Agarilytica rhodophyticola: one gene and its partner. The protein of the gene in region 1 interacts with the protein of each later gene in a pairwise test. Links are inferred from orthologs where the notes say so. Each region holds a gene or a part of one and is shown in the gene's direction. Other genes may lie near its edges.

The links.
Region 2: the proteins of hfq (region 1) and rho interact in binary tests that used the Escherichia coli proteins (3 or more experiments, as listed by UniProt). The link is inferred for Agarilytica rhodophyticola from one-to-one orthologs.

The regions. Positions count from the first base shown.
Region 1 is NZ_CP020038.1:1,435,913-1,441,684, forward strand. Bases 1-2,938 are described here. They hold hfq (RNA chaperone Hfq), read left to right. Parts: upstream 1-1,309; coding sequence 1,310-1,567; downstream 1,568-2,938. Other genes in these bases: miaA (tRNA (adenosine(37)-N6)-dimethylallyltransferase MiaA), read left to right, coding at 40-972; hflX (ribosome rescue GTPase HflX), read left to right, coding at 1,580-2,920. Outside these bases: FtsH protease activity modulator HflK, read left to right, coding at 3,073-4,233; protease modulator HflC, read left to right, coding at 4,236-5,117; BVC89_RS06140 (ATP phosphoribosyltransferase regulatory subunit), read left to right, coding at 5,270-5,772. UniProt on the Escherichia coli protein: RNA chaperone that binds small regulatory RNA (sRNAs) and mRNAs to facilitate mRNA translational regulation in response to envelope stress, environmental stress and changes in metabolite concentrations.
Region 2 is NZ_CP020038.1:387,811-405,564, reverse strand. What follows is about bases 14,763-17,754. They hold rho (transcription termination factor Rho), read left to right. Parts: upstream 14,763-15,624; coding sequence 15,625-16,884; downstream 16,885-17,754. Other genes in these bases: ubiD (4-hydroxy-3-polyprenylbenzoate decarboxylase), read left to right, coding at 16,894-17,754; trxA (thioredoxin TrxA), read left to right, coding at 14,953-15,279. Also shown: BVC89_RS01715 (PAAR domain-containing protein), read left to right, coding at 1-481; proC (pyrroline-5-carboxylate reductase), read left to right, coding at 618-1,439; BVC89_RS01705 (YggT family protein), read left to right, coding at 1,450-2,049; homoserine O-succinyltransferase MetX, read left to right, coding at 2,067-3,218; methionine biosynthesis protein MetW, read left to right, coding at 3,218-3,808; BVC89_RS01690 (DUF4426 domain-containing protein), read left to right, coding at 3,808-4,263; rdgB (RdgB/HAM1 family non-canonical purine NTP pyrophosphatase), read left to right, coding at 4,278-4,874; conjugal transfer protein TraF, read right to left, coding at 4,969-6,318; radical SAM family heme chaperone HemW, read left to right, coding at 6,439-7,593; BVC89_RS01670 (response regulator), read left to right, coding at 7,660-10,014; lpdA (dihydrolipoyl dehydrogenase), read right to left, coding at 10,084-11,523; BVC89_RS30250 (TVP38/TMEM64 family protein), read right to left, coding at 11,516-12,190; ppk1 (polyphosphate kinase 1), read left to right, coding at 12,641-14,746. UniProt on the Escherichia coli protein: Facilitates transcription termination by a mechanism that involves Rho binding to the nascent RNA, activation of Rho's RNA-dependent ATPase activity, and release of the mRNA from the DNA template.

The DNA.
Region 1 (5,772 bases):
ACATTAAACCATGCATCGCGCCAGCGTATTATTACGATTATGGGGCCGACAGCATCAGGCAAGACTGACCTTGCTATTGCCTTGCGTGGGCATCTCAATGGCGAAATTATTAGTGTGGATTCCGCTTTGGTATACCGGGGTATGGATATTGGTACAGCCAAGCCTACGGCAGAAGAACTTGCCAAAGCACCCCATCGTTTGATTAATATTCGCGAACCGAATGAGCCTTATTCTGCGGCTGATTTTTGTCGCGATGCTAAACATGAAATTGAAGCAATTTTAGCCTTGAATAAAACACCCATTTTGGTGGGTGGGACAATGATGTATTTTAAGTCGTTACTAGAAGGCTTGTCCGATATGCCTGTTGCCAATAGCAATATCCGCAATGCTATTGAGCAAGAGGCCAAACAATTTGGCTGGCCCCATATCCATAAGCTTTTACAAGAAGTAGATCCTATTTCAGCGGCTAAGATTCATCCTAATCATTCTCAACGTCTAAGTCGTGCATTAGAAGTTTGCCGTATTAGTGGTAAACCATTTTCCAGCTTTCAAAATCGTCTCAGCGGAGGGCTTTTGGAAAAATATGACTGGTACCAAATTGCTATTTCCCCAAGAGACCGACATTGTCTACATGAGCGTATCGAATTGCGTTTTGATCAGATGCTAACAAATGGTTTGCTAGAAGAAGTAGCGGCTTTAATGACTCGTAAGGAACTGCACAAAGACTTACCTGCAATTCGAGCTGTTGGCTATCGGCAAGTATGGGAGCATCTGGAAGGCTTGTACGATCGTCGTGAAATGCGTGACAAGGGTATTGCCGCCACACGTCAGCTGGCAAAAAGGCAACTTACGTGGTTGCGTTCGTGGCAAGGGGCACAGTGGCTATTTACTCAACAAGAAAATGGAAATTTCATGACAGTTGAAGAATTAACGCAAATTGCCTTGAAAATTATAGCTAAAAGAGCCATATAATGTAGACTAAAATGATATATTCTTAGAGTACTACATAGATAAACTGACCTTTGACTATTCAGTTTTAATGTTTTGTCATACAAATTAACTCTGGTATAACACCGAGTATATATTTAAAGTTAAGCTCCTTAAATGCATATTTTGGTCAGCTACAGAATAAAAGAATTTGTCACGACAATTCCTGAATCGCGGGGGAACTTTTGTCCCTTTCACTTGTTATTTATTTTTGTATGCTTGCATCGCCACAGGCTCAAACAGCCTAAATGGTAGTCAGTACACCATTTTGTATTGAACATATGGCAGATGTTTTATTTACTTTCCAATAAGGAGAACAACAATGTCAAAAGGGCATAGCTTACAAGACCCTTACCTTAACGCTTTGCGTAAAGAACGTATCCCTGTTTCAATATATTTAGTAAACGGAATTAAGCTGCAGGGCCAAGTTGAATCTTTTGATCAGTTCGTCGTACTGTTGAAAAATACGGTTAGCCAAATGGTATATAAGCACGCCATATCCACAATTGTCCCATCGCGACCAGTGCGAGTTCCAATGCTGAACCCGGAGGCTGGTGAAGATTTGGATAGTACAGAGTAAGCGGAGCCTTTATTGTTTTTTGAAAGGCCTGATTCTGGTGAGCTAGCAATCTTAGTTCACTTGAACATCACCCAAAAAGTAGATGCCAACGATCCCCGAGAGTTTGAAGAACTTGTTCTTTCGGCTGGCGGTGATCCTGTGGCATTTTTAACTGGGCAACGCACCGTGCCCGACTCACGTTATTTTATCGGCTCCGGTAAATTAGACGAGCTGCGTTCACTGGTTATGCACCACCAAGCAGGCTTGGTGATCTTTAATCATGAACTTTCTCCCAGCCAAGAGCGTAATATAGAGAAAGAGTTGCAGTGCCGAGTGCTCGATCGCAATGGTTTGATTCTCGATATTTTTGCTCAACGCGCCCGTACCCACGAAGGTAAGTTACAAGTGGAATTGGCGCAGCTGGAGCATATGTCTACCCGTTTGATTCGCGGCTGGACTCACCTTGAGAGGCAAAAAGGCGGAATTGGATTGCGTGGCCCTGGTGAGACGCAGTTAGAAACTGATAGACGTTTGCTACGTGCCAGAATTAAATCTATTCACAAACGGCTGGAAAAAGTGAGAAAGCAACGGGAGCAAGGTCGTCGCTCCCGTTCTCGTGCTGAGATACCCACCTTGTCTTTGGTCGGTTATACCAACGCAGGGAAATCCACTTTATTTAATGTGGTCACTGATGCAGGTGTTTATGCCAAAGATCAGTTGTTTGCAACACTCGATCCCACAATGAGACGTATTGAATTAGGGAATTCTGGACCCGCTGTCTTAGCCGATACAGTGGGTTTTATCAGCCATCTGCCACACCGATTAATCGAGGCATTTCGTGCTACTCTTGAAGAAGCAGCTAATGCTGATTTACTGCTGCATGTTATCGATGTTGCAGATGAGGAACGTGCGCGCAATATTTATCAAGTTAATGAAGTGCTTGAAGAAATCGGCGCGAATGAGATTCCCCAATTACTTGTCTACAACAAAATTGATCTGATGGAGGACTATTCTCCAAGAATTGACTATGATGAGCAGGGGAAGCCCTGTGCGGTATGGTTGTCTGCGCAAAATAACCTAGGGGTCGATCTGCTTTTTGAGGCGATTACTGCATTAGTAGCGGAGAAAATTTTTCAAGCGAGTATCCGTCTGGAAATGAGCGAAGGCAGCTTGCGGGCTCGTCTCTATCGACATAATGCCGTTTTGGATGAGCGTTACCAGGAAGATGGTTCTTGTGAGATGGATATATGCTTGCCCGAAGTAGACTTGATCAAATTACTAGCAGCAGAGAATCATTCGTTGGATTCATTGGTGTGCGTTGACAATCACCGTAACCACGATGAACCTGCAGTGAGGACTGCTAACAGGCATTAGGGTAAGGTAGATTAAAAATAATACAGCCCAAGAAAATTAGTACGAGGTCGCTTATTTTATAGGTGATTTGCAGGCAGATTATCGTATCTTCCTTGAAAAATATTAATTCATCTTTATATCCTAAATTTAAACTTAAGTAAGCGGAGATTTCTATGGCTTGGAACGAGCCGGGTGATAATAAAGACCCATGGGGTGGCGGCAATCGAGGTAATGATGGCCCTCCCGACCTAGACGAAGCATTAAAAAACTTGCAGAAAAAGCTCTCCGGTTTATTTGGTGGTAATGGCGGCGGCAGCTCGAATGATAACTCCGGGATTAATAAAACCCTTTTTATAGTTGCAGCTATTATCGTTGTTGTGGGCTACCTTTATTCTGGTATGGCAGTTGTCAATGAGCAAGAACGCGCTGTTGTCTTGCGTCTGGGCGTTTACCATGAAACTAAAACCCCAGGTTTTCGCTGGAATCCGCCACTTATTGACAGTGTTTATACTGAGAACGTAACTAAACTTAGGAACTGGTCAACCACAGAGCAAATGTTGACCCAAGACTTAAATATTGTCGATGTTAAGATTTCTGTTCAATATTCCATCGACGATGCTCGTGACTTTATTCTTAATGTACGCAATCCCGAAGCGAGCTTGCGCCAAGCGGCAAACAGTGCTCTGCGCCATGTTGCTGGTTCTACTGTGATGCACGATATCTTAACCCAAGGACGAGAGGAAGTTGCTGCCAATATCCAAGAGCGTTTGCAAGCCTACTTGAATAATTACGAGACTGGGATCTCCATTGAAAAGGTGAATGTGGAAGATTCTAATCCTCCTATTGAAGTGCAAGATGCCTTCGATGATGTGATTAAAGCTCGTGAAGATGAAGAGCGTTATAAAAACCGTGCTCAAGCTCATGCCAATGCTGTCATTCCCGAAGCAAGAGGTATTGCTCAGCGCATGGAAGAAGAAGCCAATGCCTATAAAGAGCGAGTCATTGCGCAAGCTCAAGGTGAGGCTCAACGCTTTAGTTATTTGCTAGAAGAATACAAGAAATCACCAGAAGTAACGCGCCAACGTTTATACCTTGATGCAGTGCAGGAAGTTATGTCTAGTTCATCGAAGATTATGGTAGATGTTGAGGGTGGTAACAATATGTTGTACCTGCCTCTTGATAAGATCGTGTCTTCTGCGCCAGGAGGATCATCAATTCCGTCTATGGGTAAAAACATCTCACCTTCGGATCGAGATATGATTGTCAATCAAGTGGTTGAGCGCTTAAAACGTGAATTAACTACTTCCAGTTCTCGTCGCCGGGAGGGTCGTTAATCATGACGCCAAAAACGATGCTTTATTCTGTACTAGTTATTGTTGCGATAATTATCGGGGGCAACTCTGCCTATATCGTCAACGAATATGAGCGTGGTGTATTACTACGTTTGGGTAAAGTGCACATCGAAGACTTGCGTCCGGGTTTGCATTTTAAAATACCTCTTATTGATGTTATCCGGAAGTTTGATGCTCGTGTGTTGACGCTGGATGCTAGACCTGAGCGTTTTTTGACCGTCGAAAAGAAAAGTATGATGGTCGACTCTTATGCTAAGTGGCGTATTATCGATGTTAGTAAATTCTATACCGCTACCAACGGTGAAGAAGATCGCGCTCAGCGCTTGCTGGCGCAGCGTATTAATGAAGGTTTGCGCAACCAGTTTGCTCGACGTTCTCTGCAGGAAGTTGTCAGCGGCGAGCGGGATCAATTGATCAACAGCATTACGGTGCAACTTAATGAATTTACCCAAGAGTCTCTTGGGGTGGAAATCGTCGATGTTCGTGTCAAAAAGATTGATCTTCCTGATGAAGTGAGTGAGCCTGTATACAACAGGATGAGGGCCGAACGTGAGCGAGAAGCACGTGAGCATCGCGCTAAGGGTAAAGAGCAAGAAGTGATCATTATGGCTAATGCTGATAAGGAAAAGGTTATCATTGAAGCTGACGCTTACCGCAAAGCCGAGTTATTACGTGGTGAGGGAGATGCGAAAGCTGCTGCCATATACGCTGAAGCTTACAACAAAGACCCTGAATTCTATGCCTTTGTTCGCAGCTTAAATGCCTATCGAGCTACCTTTAGTGGTAAGGAAGATATTCTTTTACTCGATCCTGAAAGTGACTTTTTCAAGTATCTGAATAATTCCACAGGCAAGAAAGTTAAGTAAGATAATATTTATACTGTCTAAACTACACAATCTTCTGTAAAATAAATTAACCGGCCACCATTGAGCCGGTTTTTTTATGCTTTAAATAATAGCAAGCCTCTGAGCAACGCTATTTTCTGACCAAGCAGTGACTCAAGTAATAATTTAGAGACATGATGAACAATAAAGTCGATCGTTGGCTATTGCCTGATGGCATTGAAGAAGTATTACCTGAACAAGCATTGTATCTTGAGAGTTTGCGTAGGCGGTTTGTAGATTTGTTTATACGTTGGGGCTATGACTATGTCATTCCGCCAATGATCGAATTTACAGATTCTCTGCTAACTGGTTCAGGCCAGGATATCGAGCTATTAACATTCAAGCTGACGGATCAACTATCTGGTCGTACCCTCGGATTGCGCGCCGATATTACGCCCCAGGCGGCGCGGATGGACGCTCACAGTCTTAAGCGTTCAGGTGTTAACCGGCTCTGTTATGCCGGCCATGTATTGCAGACCAAAGCCAAATCCCCTCTGGGATCTCGCTCGCCGATTAAGGTTGGAGTTGAAATGTTCGGCGTCTCTGCCTTAGAAGCAGAGGTTGAAGTTGTCAGCCTACTTCTTGAAGCCCTGACAGTAGCAAATTTAGATTGCCAATATATTGACCTGGGCCATGT
Region 2 (17,754 bases), 1.0 Mb from region 1 along the record:
TGGCTCTCAGCTGCAAAGCTTACAATCGGCGGCCTATGCTCCGGCATTGGCGAGTTTGGGTATTGACCCGGTCAGCGCAGGTATGGATGCCATTCAAGCAGTAGCCAGTGGCGCGCCATTACAAAACGCCATAATTTCGCAAGTAAATAACATGATTGAAGGATCGTTAGTCTCCCATCTTTCTAGCAGCGCCCAGAGTCAACTTGCGAAGGGGATGCTAGGCCAAGCGGTATCTGCTATACAAGGGGGACGCATAGCGCCAGATACTTTTATTGAGCCCCTACTATCTAGCGCTGCTTCATCGATTCCAGGGGCACCTCTCGCCATTGCCGTTGGCAAAGCAGCACAAAGTGTAATCACTGGCACAGCACCTGCTACCGCGGCCAAACTACTAGCACCGAGTTTATCTCCACTTACAGATGAAATAGCTAACACTGCTGTAGATGAATTTACCGGAAACATCGTCCCATCACTGGCTTAGTTAACAAAGGCGAAGATCTCTTAGTTAGAAAGGGCTAATAAGTGATTGGTCAATTTATCACCGTTAAAAATTCGCAGACATAATCAACAAGCCCTACTATAATCTGCCCTCCATTTATTAAATAGCTGGGTGAGTTTTGTCCAAAACTGAAGAAAAGATAGCCTTTGTCGGTGCAGGCAATATGGCGGGAAGTATTATTCGCGGACTTGTTCAGCAGGGCCACTCAGCAGAATACATTTGGGCATCGGCACCTAGTGAGAAAAACCTTGCGGCATTAAATGACCAGCTTGGTGTTCATACAACACACGATAATAATGCTTGCGTTAACTTAGCGAATATTGTCGTTCTAGGTGTAAAGCCCCAAATGATGAAGCAGGTGTGCGAAAATATTCGCGCATCTTTAAACCCTTCAGCCCTGGTTATTTCCCTGGCGGCAGGGGTCACTTGTGACAGTATTAACCGTTGGCTAGACGGCGAATATCCTGTGGTACGCTGCATGTCTAATACCCCTGCACAAGTATCATTGGGTGCCAGCGGACTATACGCTAATAATTTAGTCAATAATGAGCAAAAAACACAAACCCAAGCGATTTTAAGTACTGTAGGTATTGTCTGCTGGGTAGAAAGCGAAGCACTTATCGATACAGTAACAGCAGTCGCAGGGAGCGGTCCGGCTTACTTTTTCTTATTTATCGAAGCCATGATAGATACCGCAGTAAAACAAGGTATGCCAGAAACAACAGCCCGGGAACTAGCTATACAAACAGCTTTAGGCGCTGCAAAATTAGCGCAATTAAGTGATGATAGTGTGGTACAGCTGCGTCAAAAAGTGACATCACCAAAAGGTACAACCGAACGGGCAATTGCCGCTTTTGAAAAAAATAATATTCGCGCTACAGTAGAAAATGCGATGGATGCTTGCACAAAGCGAGCTCAAGAATTGGCCAACGACAACTGAATGAGATTCCATGAATTTATTATCTGAAATCCTACTTTATATTACTGAAACACTTGGCGCTCTATATTTAGTAGCCATTATTCTACGTTTCTTTTTACAACTTGCCCGTGCCGACTTTTATAATCCTTTTTCCCAAACCTTGGTTAAAGTTACCAACCCGGCATTAATTCCAATTCGCCGTGTTATACCAGGAGTCCTAGGCATTGATGCAGCCGCTATCGTGTTAGCCCTGCTAGTGCAAGTGATCTTGGGTGAAGCCAATTATTTCATTGTCTATCAATCATTCTTTAATCCTCTATCGGCAATATTGTTTGGCATTCTAGGTATTCTCAAAATCACTACCTATTTAGTTTTTGCTACGATTATTATTCTAGTAATTTCCAGCTTTTTAGCCCCTCATAGCTCCCACCCCGTTATCATGTTAGCGCGCCAGTTATTAGAACCTCTTATGGCCCCTATACAGCGGCTTTTACCTCCAATGGGTGGACTGGATTTCTCGGTTCTATTTATCGGCATGGGCAATGTGATCTTACAAAAAGTGCTTGATGCTACAGCCTGGGGTATGAACCTGCACAATCCTCCATTAACCTTCCTTGTTATAGGTTACTAGGGGTAAAGTATTCTTATATGCCGCAAACCATTCCATCCGATTCAGTAGGTATTGTCACCCCTCAGGAATTTATTTTTACTGAACCTCAGCAACTTGCCTCTGGGCAAGTTCTTGTGCAGCAAACATTGATGGTAGAAACCTATGGCGAGCTCAATAGTAAGAAAAGCAATGCCATTTTAATTTGTCATGCTTTGTCGGGGCACCATCATGCCGCAGGTTACCACAGCCTGGAAGATAAAAAGCCTGGTTGGTGGGATGCTTATATTGGCCCGGGAAAGCCAATAGATACCAATAAATTCTTTGTTGTTTCACTGAATAATTTGGGGGGTTGCCACGGTTCCACAGGTCCAACGTCTAATGATCCGCAAACGAATAAGCCCTATGGCGCAGACTTTCCCAATTTAAGAGTGCGCGATTGGGTAAGCAGTCAAGCACGTCTGGCAGATCGTTTAGGCATAGAGCAATGGGCAGCTGTAGTGGGTGGCAGTTTAGGTGGTATGCAGGCTATGCGCTGGTCTCTGCAATATCCGAATCGCCTGCGCCACTGTATCGTCATTGCATCAGCCATGAGCTTAACAGCACAAAATATTGCCTTTAATGAAACCGCTCGCCAGGCCATCATGTCAGATCCCCAATTTAATGATGGCCATTATCTGCAACAAAGCACTATTCCTGTCGGCGGTTTATCTGTAGCGAGAATGATCGGCCACATCACGTATTTATCTGACGATGGTATGGGCAAAAAATTTGGTCGCGAGCTGCGTTCCGGAAGCTTTGATGAAGGCGAACAGGAACCAGTAGAATTTCAAATTGAAAGTTATTTACGCTACCAAGGCGAAACGTTCTCTAGAGCCTTCGACGCTAATACCTATATTCTTATGACGCGGGCGTTAGACTATTTTGACTTAGCCAGAGATTATAATGATAACCCAGCTGAGGCATTTTCCCATGCCAGCTGTAAGTACCTTGTTATATCTTTTACCTCAGACTGGCGATTTGCACCTGAGCGCTCTCGAGAGATAGTCAACGCACTCAATAAAGCGGATAAGGATGTGATTTATGCGGAAATCGAGTCGCCCTACGGACACGATGCATTTCTAATACCGAAACAGGCACGTTATTGGGATCTACTCAGTGCTTACATGAAGAATATTGAGGTGGATACCTAATGCGCGTCGACCATCAAATTATTGAAAACTGGGTGCGGGCAGATACGCGTATTTTAGACCTAGGCTGCGGCGACGGCACACTATTGAAAAACCTTATGCGAAGTAAAAATATTCGCGGCTACGGCCTCGACATTAACTCTGAAAATATCCTGCGCTGCGTTGAAAACGGTGTCAATGTCATCGAGCAAAATATTGACCAAGGCCTCTATAACTTTGAAGACCAAAGTTTTGATACGGTTATCATGTCGCAAACCATTCAAACAATGCAATATCCCGATAGAGCACTTAATGAAATGCTGCGCATCGGTAAAGAGTGTATTGTTGCCTTTCCAAATTTTGGCCATTGGCGAGCACGTTTACAATTACTGATAAATGGCCGCATGCCAGTGTCTGATATTTTACCTTACGAATGGTATAACACGCCCAATATTCACTTTTGTACTTTTCGCGACTTTGAATTTTTATGTCAGGCATTGAATATAAAGGTTCTTAATCGGGCGGTGGTTGCAACTCGCTCGCTGGGAACATTCTTACAGCATATCCATCCTAACCTGTTTGCAGAAACTGCTATTTATAGAGTCTCAAGATAATGCGAAATATAATATTTTTAGCCTGTATGTTGGCCTTGTTAAGCACAAGCTTTTCGAGCTATGCCCAGCGTGATCCGAACCTTAAGTTTCAGACAGAGGTAGGTGATTTTGCTGTTAATCATGTGGTTTTTAACAGCACCTTTGTACTTCCTGAAGTCGCTAAGATCTATAAACTTAAACGCAGTAAGTACGAATCCCTGTTAAATATTTCTGTTAATCGCAAAAATATTCCTGGAACTGTTGGCGCAAAACTAAGCGGTACTGTCACCAATTTATTACAGCAGCAAAAGAGTCTTAAATTTATCGAGATCAAAGAAGAGAATTCTATTTACTACCTGGCACCGATACGTATCGCTAATGAAGAGGTGCTACATTTTTCTATTACTCTACGTCCTGATGGCACTGATGAAGATCTTACCTTCAAGTTCTCACAGACTGTATACGCGGATGAGTAAAACAGGAATATCCCATGACTAAAACCGTTATCTTGGCAAGTGGCAACCCTGGGAAATTACGGGAGTTTAATATTCTCTTGCAGCAGGTCGGCTTTAATGTGAAACCCCAGTCTGAGTTCGATGTTAGTAATGCCGAAGAAACTGGGCTTAGTTTTATTGAAAACGCAATTATTAAAGCGAGACACGCGTGCGCCAATACCGGCCATCCCGCAATAGCGGATGATTCAGGCATTGAAGTGGACGCCCTGCAGGGCGCCCCCGGCATTTATTCTGCTCGCTACAGTGGCGAAGGTGCAAATGATCAGACTAACAACCAAAAATTGTTAGATGCCTTAAAAGATGTTCCGGAAAAACAAAGAACTGCACGTTACCAATGCCTACTGGTGTTTATGCAACATGAAAATGACCCCACACCAATTATTGCGCAAGGCAGTTGGGAAGGGCGTATTCTTGAAAAACCTATGGGCGATGGCGGTTTCGGCTACGACCCAATATTCTGGGTACCCACACACAACTGTAGCAGCGCTCAGATGAGCAAAGAGGAAAAAAACCGCATAAGCCACAGAGCTATAGCAATGCAAAGCCTAATGCAGAAGATAAGAGGGTTGTAACAATTAAAACTGTAACCAAGGAAGAGTTAAGCATTGGCGCAAAGCCAATGCGAATTGCTCAAAAGACGTTATCAAAAAAGAATTTGGCAAAAGATTAAAAAGCCCAGCCAAATTGAAGAGCACCCCCGGTTACATCATCACTCGCCGCAATAGAAGCTTCTGTAACAAAGCGCCATATTTGATAACGGATACCAGCTGATAGAATATCTTCTCTTTCGCCAGCAAAGTCTTGACGATAACCAAAGCGTAAGTCGATAGCATCCCATGGACTAAATTCTATACCCAGAGCAGCTTCTTGAGTTTCAGGCTCTTCAGCAATGGGCTCATTTTTGATGGTGTCGATGTCCAAACCGATAGTTACATAATCGTTAACATAGGCCAACCCTAAGCGAGCTCTAGGATTTAACTCTACTTCCAAACCATTTTCGCTATCAAACGTTTTTGGCAAAACATCTCGCACAGAAAACCCTACGCGGTAATTCTCGAACAATTCAGCAGCAATTCCCAAATCAAAATTCATCGTCAAATGGGATTTACGGTTTTCAGAATAGGATGGGATATCGTCAACGAAATTAACATTCTCGCGATAAACTTCAACTTGCAAAATCTTAGGTGTTGCACCGAAAGCAATAGGCTGTCCCCAGACAGAAAACTCTTTTGAAAAAGCAATTCCCCACTCACCAATAGCCAAAGAAGCTACTTGAGCACTCGATGTTAAACTAGGACGTGGATCAACCAAACGCCCACCATTTACCACTCTCGTGCTTTCAAGACTTGCCAAAGTAGCACTGCCATCAGCAAGAGAAGCGGTTGCAGTAATGTATTCATCAATTAGAGCAAGGTCTTCTGGGCTGACATCCGCACGACCAAAAACTAGTCCGCGAACACCAAAATAAAAACTACCACCTTCTCGCTCAGCAGGCTCACTCACTGATAAGCCAACATAAGCTTCTAACTCAATGAGTTGTTGATTTAAAGATTCAATCGCCTGATCAAAATCATTAAGCGAAGTAAGTACTTCACCTGCTGCACTTTGCACGGTGCGCGCATTATCTGCGCTAGTACCTGTCTGACATGCAGGAGAGGTAATGTCAAAAACACAGTTATTAAACACGTTAACGGTGTTAGTGATACTTTCATCTAAGTCATCAGAAACGATGTCAACCGCAGCCTCACCAGAATCGGATACAAGAGCGACAGCACCAGGGAAAATAAAGCGACCATTGGTCGATTCGTCTTCATCCTCATTCTCAAAAGACAACAAAGCGGGGTTGTAAAAGTGTGCATGAGCAGGATTGCCCGCAGCGACCGTTGCTCCACCCATAGCAAGGGAACGTGCATCGAAAGTCCCATAGCTTACCGCGAAGGCCGGCGCTACCTGAGCACAGACTAAAATACCTACAATATTTCTAAGATTACTGACTATGGATTGACAACAGCGCATTATAATTTCCTATATATCCTTGACCACATACACATAAGAGCGCCATTCTATCAGGCCAGAGATCACAATAAAGTTGAATCACATTACATTTTCACATTATGTAAACCACCAAAACAATATATGAAGCATAGCTGCCAACTGCAATTACCACCATTATCCCTTTATGTACATATTCCTTGGTGTGTACGTAAATGTCCTTATTGTGACTTTAATTCACACGTTGCTAAAACAGAAATCCCAACCGACGACTATGTCAAAGCACTTGCTGATGACTTAAACAACGACAAAGAGATGGCTCAGGGCCGCCCAATTACATCTATTTTCTTTGGCGGCGGCACCCCTAGTTTATTACCAAACTCAGCAATTGCCAGCATCATTGATATGGTAGATAACACTATTGGTATTGATATTCAGGCAGAGATAACTCTCGAAGCAAACCCTGGAACCGTGGAATATCATGACTTTTCGGCACTTCGCAACACTGGCGTAAACCGCTTATCACTTGGGGTACAAAGTTTTAACTCCTCACATTTACAGCGCCTTGGGAGAATTCATAGCGCCCAAGAAGCAGAGTCTGCAATTAATCGTGCCGTCGCAGGAGGTTTTAGTAATTTCAATATCGACCTGATGCATGGTTTACCTCAGCAATCAGTGCCACAAGCAATATCGGATCTAAATCGAGCGATAAGCCTACAACCGACACATCTATCCTGGTACCAATTAACTATTGAACAAAACACAGAGTTTTATTCTAAGCCACCTGCTTTGCCACAAGAAGATTTATTACTCGACATTTTTCAGCAAGGTCAGCAAACACTTACCGACGCCGGATATAAGCAATATGAAGTATCCGCTTATGCCAAATCATCAAAGGCTTCCAGGCACAATATGAATTACTGGCAGTTTGGCGACTATATGGCGATAGGAGCGGGCGCTCATGGTAAAGTGTCAATGCCGCAAGAACAGCGAATTTTTCGTTATCGCAAAACCCGGCTACCGAAAGATTACTTGGCAAAAAACAAGCGTTATACAGCACACACTGAGAATATCGCGTCTGAAAACCTGACTTTAGAATTTATGATGAATGCCCTGCGACTGAATGACGGAATAGAGCTTTCAATCTACTCAGAGAGAACAGGCCTCAAAAAGGAGAACATTATGCCAAAACTTAAAAAGTTGACGGCAAAAGGATTGTTATTAGATGATCAACACAGGATTATACCTAGCTCTCTTGGGAGAAATTTTTTAAATACATTGTTAGAGAGCTTTATTTAGCTACAGGACCTATTGATCACTATATTTTATAAAACGCCATTATTCATTAATGGGAGGAATCTAGGTTTGACGAACACTAGTCTTACAAAGACTGTCACTAAAGTTGCCCTTATCATAGGGGTCATTACAATTTGTGTGAGTCTAATCCCCTGGCTAAAGATGACCCATGCTAGAACACAAGCAGACTTAGACAAGCGCATAGCAACGCTGGTGCGGGTAGAGGTTCCGTTAATCATACAGATTTTAGATAACGACATAAATAAACTCGACAAACACTTAGGCAAGTTTGTTAATTCTGAGAATTTGGCTCGCATTAAACTCACTTTGCGGTTTGACGATAAGAAAAAACAATACAACTATTTTACCAATGAAATTAAGAACTTTTTCTGGGGCGTATCAACCACCATTAAACATATAGATGACTATAGTACTGGAACCTTAGAATTAGAAATATATGCACAAGAAAGTTTTTTCTCGGCAGAAACATTTAAACACCTCGCTACATATTTAATATTAGAAACTCTAACAATAGGTTTATCAATATTAGGTTTGCTACTTTTCTTAAGAAAATTTATTTTCCAACGAGTCAGTCAAGTTAACAAACAACTCGATGTGCTTAACAACGTCGATACTATATCTGCAAATAGCTTTCCCGAACCATTATCGCTCTCCTATGACAGAATAACGAGTTTAGATAACGATGAATTAGATAAAATAATTGAGGTTATTGAAAACTTACATCGTGATTATATTCAGTGCCTAGAGCAAAAGCGTGCAATTGAGTTTGTATTACTAGAAGAGAAGCAACAAAAACTAGAGACACGGCGACTAATTGCAGAAGCAAAAGCAGCCAACAAGGCTAAAAGTGAATTTATTGCGACTATGAGCCATGAAATTAGAACGCCATTAAATGGCGTTGTCGGCATGGTTGAGATGTTGCGCGATACACCACTTAACAATAATCAGAAACATTATTTAGATGTTTTATATCGTTCAGGAGATTCACTTTTAGAGATAATCAATGATATTTTGGATTACTCCAAAATTGAATCTGGACGAATGCTGTTAGAAAAAATTCACTTCGATTTAGAAAAGCTTATAGAAGATTGTTGCAAGCTGTTTAGCCCTATAGCAAACAAAAGAAATATCGAACTGGTCAGTAATATTTCACCAGACACACCGACCTTACTTATTGGCGACCCAACACGACTTCGCCAAGTTATTGTAAACCTTGTAGGCAACGCATTTAAATTTACCAAAAAAGGCTTTGTTTCCTTAAATATTAGTGCTCAAGGAAATGCTGATAAGAACAGTGTTAAATTGCTCTTCTCAATTAGCGACAGCGGTATCGGCATATCACTTAAAGAACAAAACAATCTTTTCGAAGCATTCCAGCAAGCAGACAGTTCAACCACACGAAGATTTGGCGGTAGCGGCCTGGGCCTTGCAATATGTAAGCAATTAGCAGAGCTAATGGACGGTGAAATTGGTATTGAAAGTGAGCAGGGAAGTGGTTCAACCTTTTGGTTTACATCCCGCTTTACTATAGATGTTGTCGAGGTAGAAAAAAACCCTATAAGCTGTAGCTTAGCCTTGTCTGGAAAGAAATTACTAGCAATAAATTTATCGGATATTATGCTTCACGGACTACGCCAACACGCGCCTAGTTGGAATTTAGCATTTACAAGTATTGAAGAATTACCAAATAGCCCTGATAGTTTAGTAAAGGGAAATCATGCTCTTTATGATTTTGTGTTAATTGACCATAATCCACAAAATTCAGATGGCTTTGATATCGCAAAACGTATTCAGAGTATTAACGCATACTATTCAATCCCCATAATGTTAATAACAAGCCAACAGGCTTCATCTTTCTCCCAATCACAGCTTTACTCTGTATCGTCAATCATACCCCGGCCTATCGCCATTCAAAATTTAAAGCACACTTTGATATCTCAGGGGTACGGTACGCAGTTGAACCCACTTATGTCTCAGATTTCTGAGAAACCAAATCATTCCGCTCTAAGTGTGCTCGTAGCAGAAGATAATGCAGTTAATCGAATGGTAATTGAAGGACTACTTGGGAAATTTGAAATAAAGCCAGACTTTGCAGAAAACGGCCATGAAGCAGTAAAAATATTTTTATCGAATGAAAAATCCTACGATTTAATTTTGATGGATTGCGAAATGCCTGAGATGGACGGTTTTGATGCAACCATAAAAATTCGCGAAGAAGAAAAGAACCAAGCCATAGCAGCAACACCGATAATAGCGCTTACGGCACATGTGGAAGCTTCACACCGACAAAGGGTTTTCGAATGCGGTATGAATCATTTTTTAAGTAAACCTGTAACCCTTGATAAATTGAATGAAGCATTGGCATCAGTAGGATTAGGAAATAAAGATACAAGCGTTTTTTAACGCTAGTCAGCCTGAGACCAAAAGTAGATTAGTCACTACCTTACAACTAGTGACTAATCTCTTAAGGACTTAACGTCTGCGAAAAGCGTGGTATTTTTCTACCCAATTTAACAAAGTTTGTGGTGCATTAGCTCGTTTCCAATTACCTGCCGCGTATTTATTCGCTTCGCTCCAAGTAGGGTAACTGTGAATGGTTCCCAGAATACTATTGAGTCCTTTTTTATTTTTCATCGCAGCTACAAACTCGGTAATAATTTCACCACTATGGGAGCCCACAATTGTTGCACCTAAGATCCGATCCTTGCCTTTTTGCATCAATACTTTAACCATGCCTTTGTTTTCACCATCAGCTATTGCACGATCTAGTTCATCAAGGTCGTATTTTACAACATCATAATCCACCCCAGCACTTATCAAGTCATTTTCGGCTGCCCCGACGTGAGCCACTTCAGGATCAGTGAAAATTACCCAAGGAATCGTACTGTAGTCTGTCTTAAACTTCTTAAAGCCACCAAATAATGCATTCACACTTGCATACCACGCTTGATGACTTGCCGTATGAGTAAACTGATAAGGACCTGCCACATCACCACACGCTAAAATACCTTCCACACTGGTACGCATATACTCATCGACTTTTACTGTGCCATTAGGGTTGAGCTCAACACCTAGCTCTTGCAAACCAAAACCTTGAGTATTGGGTTTTCGACCCACCGCGATTAATACTTTATCAAACTCTATAGTTTCTTCTTGTCCATCTTTCTCAACAATAGCTTGGCCTTCTGAGAAGCGTTTTAAACCCGCACCTAATTTAAGTTGAATATTTTCTTCAACAAATGCGTTTTGAACATAGCTAGACACATCATTGTCAGCTCTCGGCAACAATTTATCGGCCATATCTACAACGGTGACATTGGCTCCTAAGCGCGAAAATGCTTGCGCCAATTCGCAACCGATAGGCCCACCACCAACCACTAGCAAACGCTTTGGCAGTTCTTTTAGTTGCCATAAATTATCGGAAGTTAAATAATCTATAGTGTCTAAACCAGGAATAGGAGGGACAGCAGGCCCTGCACCAGTAGCAACAATAATATGACGAGTAGTCAGCTCCCGATCACCTACTACAACTTTGTTTGGCGAAAGAATTTTGGCTTCCCCCTGAATACAATTTACACCAAGGCTAGTGTAACGTTCGACAGAATCATGTGGCTCAATTTCTTTGATAACTTCATGCACTCTCGCCATCACTGCGGCGAAATCTACTTGGACATTATCGACATGAACACCATAGCGATTAGCATGTTTCGCTTGGTGGCACGCTTTGGCCGCACGAATCAGTGCTTTACTTGGAACGCACCCAGTATTGAGGCAATCACCACCCATGTGGGCTTTTTCAATAAGGAAGACTTTTGCTTTCACTGCCGCAGCAATATAGGCACTGACCAAACCGCCACTACCAGCACCAATCACAACGAGATTAGCATCGTATTTATTCGAGTTTTTAGGCATCTGATGACTGATTAAATATTTTAGTTTTGTTCATAATTAGCTTAACTACAAATGGGAATGCAATTAGAGCCGCGAAGGATAAAATAATTTCTGGCTGAAATATTTCAAAAAAAGAAATGTTTTCAACCCTACCTAAACTAGCACCGGCATTTACGTATATCATCGTAGCTGGCAACATTCCCAGTTGACTGACGAGATAAAATGTTGGGGCCTTGATTTTAGTTAAGCCAAAAACAAGATTAATAACGAAAAAAGGAATAGGGGGAATAAGTCGCATTGAGAATAAATAAAGCGCTCCATCTTTTTCTACACCTTTATTTACTTTCTCCAGAGCACTTGCAAAACGCTTTTGTACCCACTCCTGTAAAAGAGACCTGGAGATAAGCATCCCAATAGTGGCACCTAGAGAACTGGCAAAAGATACAATAAGTACTCCGTACCAAAGGCCAAACACGGCACCGGCAACAAGAGATAAAGGCCCAGCTCCGGGCAAACTTAAACTAGCCACAATAAAATACAAAAAGGCAAACGCTAAACCAGCTTGCAAAGGTTCTTCGGCTACCCACGCGGTTAAGCTATCGAGCGCCAAGTATTGCTTTAGGTCGAAGCCTATAAATATGGAAACCACAACAGCGATTCCCATAATTAATAATAATCGTTTTTTCATTACTATTCCTGTTATCTATCCACAACATGATAGCTGCTGTGATATGCATACATATACCATTCTATGTTTGATCAGTTCCCTAGGACGTCACTTTTTTATCTCAGAACTTTCACCCCGTGCCATTCACCTTATACTAGTTATAACTGTAGTTACTTTTAGTAATTAGGCCTCATCCTCTGGCTACATTTGTTAATTGCCTTACATAAAAACTTGGGTTGATGAAGTGAGATTCGTCCGGATTTACCTATGAGCAAACACAGCTTGCAATAGCAGTATGAACACTAGCCAATCAAATAGTTTTGCTGAAAAAAACATCAGCAGGCCATAGCTTTCAGTTAAAAGGAAGAGTCCCAATGAAATCTGCAATATTGAAGTAATACCTGTCATAAACTACAAGGTATAATCGATCCTAGAAAGCCTCAACATGTTGAAGAAGCGGAAACCCTGGTAATGACAGAGATAGAAACCCCTAATGAGCAAACCGTAGAACCTGTTAAAGAGCCAATCGCGCTGGACAATCCGGCGTACTATATAAATCGAGAAGTAAGCAACCTAGCATTTAACCAGCGGGTTCTCGCCCAAGCAACAGCTGCAGAGCATCCTCTTCTGGAACGTCTCAAATTTCTTTTAATTTTTAGCTCAAATCTCGACGAGTTTTTCGAGATACGGGTCGCCGGCCTCATGCAAAGTATTAAATATGAGCGCGAGAGCATCGGCCCTGATGGTCAACATCCAAGAGAGGTTTTGCGAGAAATAAGCGAGCAGTGCCATAAAGTAGTAGATTCCCAGTACCAGATTTTGAATGACATTTTGATTCCTGAGCTTGCCCGCGAAAATATCTACTTTCTGAGGCGCAGAGACTGGACCGCTGAACAGTACGAATGGATAGAAGAGTACATCAACTGTAACGTGTTACCGATCATCAGCCCAATCGGCATCGACCCCGCTCATCCTTTTCCTCGCTTAGTAAACAAAAGTCTAAATTTTATTATCGAACTTGAAGGTAATGACGCCTTTGGCCGCGACCTTAACTACGCAGTAGTGCCAGCGCCTCGCTCTTTACCAAGGCTGATTGAGTTACCGCCTGAGTTGGGAGGTGAGGGCCACAATATTGTCTTCTTATCTTCAATGATTCATGCCCATGCAGATCGGCTGTTCCCTGGCATGAAAATTCGCGGTTGCTACCAGTTTCGGATTACACGTAATGCCGACCTGGATGTTGATGTGGAAGGTATCGCGGATCTTGCTCGTGCTTTACGCGGCGAGTTACATTCTCGTCGTTTCGGCACTGCGGTACGCCTCGAAGTGGCCGATAACTGTCCGAAAGAAACGACCGACTTTTTGCTCAAAGAGGTGGGCCTTACTGAGCAAGAACTATATCGGGTAAATGGCCCTGTGAACATCAAACGCTTGTTCAGTCTACTTTCCATGGTGAATAAGCCGGAGCTTCTATACCCCCCGTTTACCCCTAAAATGCCTAAGGGATTAAGCCGCAAAGATAATATTTTTGATGCTGTATCCCGCAAAGATTATTTACTACTTCACCCTTTTGAATCGTTTACTCCTGTTATTCAGCTGTTAAGACAAGCCGCTAACGATCCCAATGTAGTAGCGATTAAGCAAACGCTTTATCGCTCCGGGGGTACCAATTCCTCAATCGTCGATGCGCTTGTTGACGCTGCACGTAATGGCAAGGAAGTTACTGTTGTTGTGGAACTCAGAGCACGCTTTGACGAAGAGGAAAATCTTGAGCTCGCCAGCCGCTTACAGGAAGCAGGTGTAGTTGTAGTCTATGGCGTCGTAGGCTATAAAACACATGCCAAAATGATATTGATCGTGCGCAGGGAGGGAGATAATCTCAAGCGCTATGTACACTTGGGAACAGGTAATTACCATAGTGGTAATGCACGTTTGTATACCGATTACTCATATTTAACTGCCGACGAAGTTATGGGTGAAGACGTGCACAGAGTCTTCCAGCAGCTCACAGGTATGGGTAAAACCGAGCGAATGGATAAGGTTTTGCATGCTCCATTTACGCTTAAAAGACAGTTACTGAAGCTTATTGATGGAGAAATTAAGGCTACGGCTGAAGGCCAACAAGGAAGAATTATTTTAAAATGTAATGGTTTAACTGAACCAAAAGTTATCCAAGCCCTCTATAAAGCTTCTCAAGCAGGTGTTCAAATAGACTTATTGATTCGAGGGATGTGTTGCTTACGCCCCGGAATAGAGGGTGTCTCAGAGAATATACGTGTATTCTCGACAATAGGACGTTTTTTAGAGCACACCCGTGTGTATTATTTTGAGAATGCCCGAGAAAAAATTTATTGCGCCAGTGCCGACTTAATGGAACGTAATCTTACACGTCGTGTAGAGACTGCTTTTCCGATCACTTCGGCAGAGCTAGTGCAACGAGTACATAATGAGCTGCTACTCTATATAGAGGACTCAAGGCAGCGATGGTGTTTGGATAAAAATGGTATTTATACCCAGGTAGAACAGGGTATTTCGGCGCCAACACAGTCTCAGTTACTCGCACAACTTTCAAGTTAGCGGCTACATGAGCTCTGTCGAGTGCTACCATTTATCACAAAATACTCAATAAGCATTGAAACATAAAAATCAGGCCTTATATTCTAGTTAGATATTTGGCCGCTTATGATCAGAGTCTCGACGCAATGCTTATTAAGATATTGTCACAGACTCTGAGTGTCCTTATTATTGGCCACATTGACATTTATTAGGTTCGGAGAAAAATTATGAGTGATGCGATCGTACACGTCAGCGATGCCAGCTTTGATGAAGATGTATTAGGTAGCGAAGGCCCCGTATTAGTGGACTTTTGGGCAGCTTGGTGTGGTCCTTGCAAAATGATCGCACCAGTGCTGAATGAACTGGCTAAGGAATATGAAGGCAAGATTAAGATTTGCAAAATGGATGTGGATGCGCACAAAGAAACACCAGCTAAGTTCAATATTCGCGGTATTCCAACCCTTATGATATTTAAAGGTGGCAACGCTGAAGGAACGAAAGTAGGTGCCTTGTCAAAAGCTCAACTTAAAGATTTCATAGACGCTAGTTTGTAAATTAATGTCCATCAATGGATCATAATTCTGAATCTATATCAAGAATGTGATCCTTGATACTTTGCACTAACATAAATTTGTGGCTATACTACATATATCTAGCGGTCGAGCACTTCCGTTTTACCTTCCTTTATTGTCTTTATATACCCCGACTTAAAACAAATTGGTATTCGGAACGTTTGAAGCGTATACAGTCAACAGCTAAAACAATAAATAGCTTTCCTTTGCGCCTTTTTTAATTTTTCGATCGAACAGTTTTGCATAATAAAATTCAAACCCCCAACAATTAACTTTTACCAAGCGTTCGCGTAAGAACTGCCGACATCCACGGAAACCTCAATTCGTATGAATCTCACCGACCTCAAAACAAAACCCATTGAAGAGCTTATCCAAATCGCAAAAGAAATGGGGATGGAAAACCTGGCGCGTTCTCGCAAACAGGATGTAATTTTTAACATCTTGAAAAAACATGCACGCAGCGGTGAAGACATATACGGCGATGGGGTATTGGAAATATTACAAGACGGTTTTGGTTTCCTGAGGTCTGCCGACTCGTCCTATCTTGCAGGCCCAGACGATATCTATGTATCACCTAGCCAAATCAGGCGATTCAACCTTCGCACTGGTGATAGCATTGCGGGGAAAATAAGACCACCTAAAGAAGGTGAACGTTACTTCGCGATGCTTAAGGTAAGCGAAATTAATTTCGACAAGCCTGAAAGCTCTCGTAACAAAATTCTCTTTGAAAACCTTACACCCCTATTCCCCAATGAGCGCATTGTTCTCGAATCAGGCAATGGCTCCTCAGAAGATCTTACCGGTCGTATCATCGATCTCACATCACCTATCGGTAAAGGCCAGCGTGGTCTTATTGTTGCACCACCGAAGGCAGGTAAGACAATAATGATGCAAAACATTGCACAGGCAATTACACGTAATAATCCAGAGTGCCACTTAATTGTTTTACTTATTGATGAGCGTCCTGAAGAAGTAACAGAAATGCAACGTTCCGTGCGTGGAGAGGTTGTTGCTTCAACATTCGATGAACCACCGTCGCGTCATGTTCAAGTAGCAGAGATGGTTATTGAACGAGCAAAAAGACTATCAGAGCATAAAAAAGATGTAGTTATTTTGCTCGACTCGATTACTCGTCTAGCACGCGCTTACAACACTGTTGTTCCTTCATCAGGCAAGGTATTAACCGGTGGTGTTGATGCCCACGCACTGGAAAGACCCAAAAGATTTTTTGGAGCAGCGCGAAATATTGAAGAAGGTGGAAGCCTTTCAATTATAGCAACTGCACTTATTGATACCGGCTCTAAGATGGACGAAGTTATTTACGAAGAGTTTAAGGGAACTGGTAATATGGAATTACACCTGGATAGAAAGATTGCGGAAAAACGTGTTTATCCAGCAATCAATATTCGACGTTCAGGTACCCGTCGCGAAGATTTGTTAATGAAAGAAGACGAATTACAACGTATTTGGATCTTACGCAAGTTATTACATGATATGGAAGATACTGCGGCGACAGAATTTTTATTAGACAGGCTTAAAGACTTCAAAACCAACATTGAGTTTTTCCTATCAATGAAATCTAAATAGTCATGCTCAATGCAATTTAAAGATCTGAGAGATTTTATTGCTCTTTTGGAAAAAAAAGGGCAATTGAAACGCATAAGTCACGCGGTTAATTGCCATCTTGAAATTACCGAAATATCTGACCGCACTTTAAGAGCAAAAGGGCCAGCACTCCTTTTTGAAAATGTAGTGGGTCACGATATTCCTGTACTTGCTAACCTTTTTGGCACACCAGAGCGTGTGGCTCTGGGAATGGGGCAAGAGAGTACAGAAGCGCTGCGTGAAGTGGGCGAACTGCTCGCTTTTTTAAAAGAACCTGAACCACCAAAAGGACTGAAAGACGCTTGGAACAAAATGCCCATATTCAAGCGCGTCCTTACCATGTCACCAAAAGAAGTTAAGAACGCCCCTTGTCAGGAGGTTATTCTTGAACAAGAGGCGGTAGATCTCAATAGCATTCCTATACAAACATGCTGGCCTGGCGATGCTGGGCCATTAGTCACATGGCCTCTAGTCGTAACTAGAGGCCCCAGTAAAGAAAGGCAAAATCTGGGTATTTACCGCATGCAGGTTATTGCCAAAAATAAACTGATTATGCGCTGGCTAAGTCATCGCGGCGGCGCGCTAGACTTCAAAGAATGGCAACAACATTATCCTGGTGAGAAATTTCCAGTATCAATAGCACTTGGGGCGGATCCCGCGACAATATTAGGTGCTGTTACTCCTGTACCTGATACATTGAGTGAGTATGCATTTGCAGGTTTATTGCGTAACAGTAAAACAGAAGTGACAAAAAGCATAGGGAATTCTTTGCAAGTCCCAGCAACTGCAGAATTTATTCTAGAAGGCACAATTGATCCCTCTGAAATGGCTAACGAAGGCCCATTTGGTGAC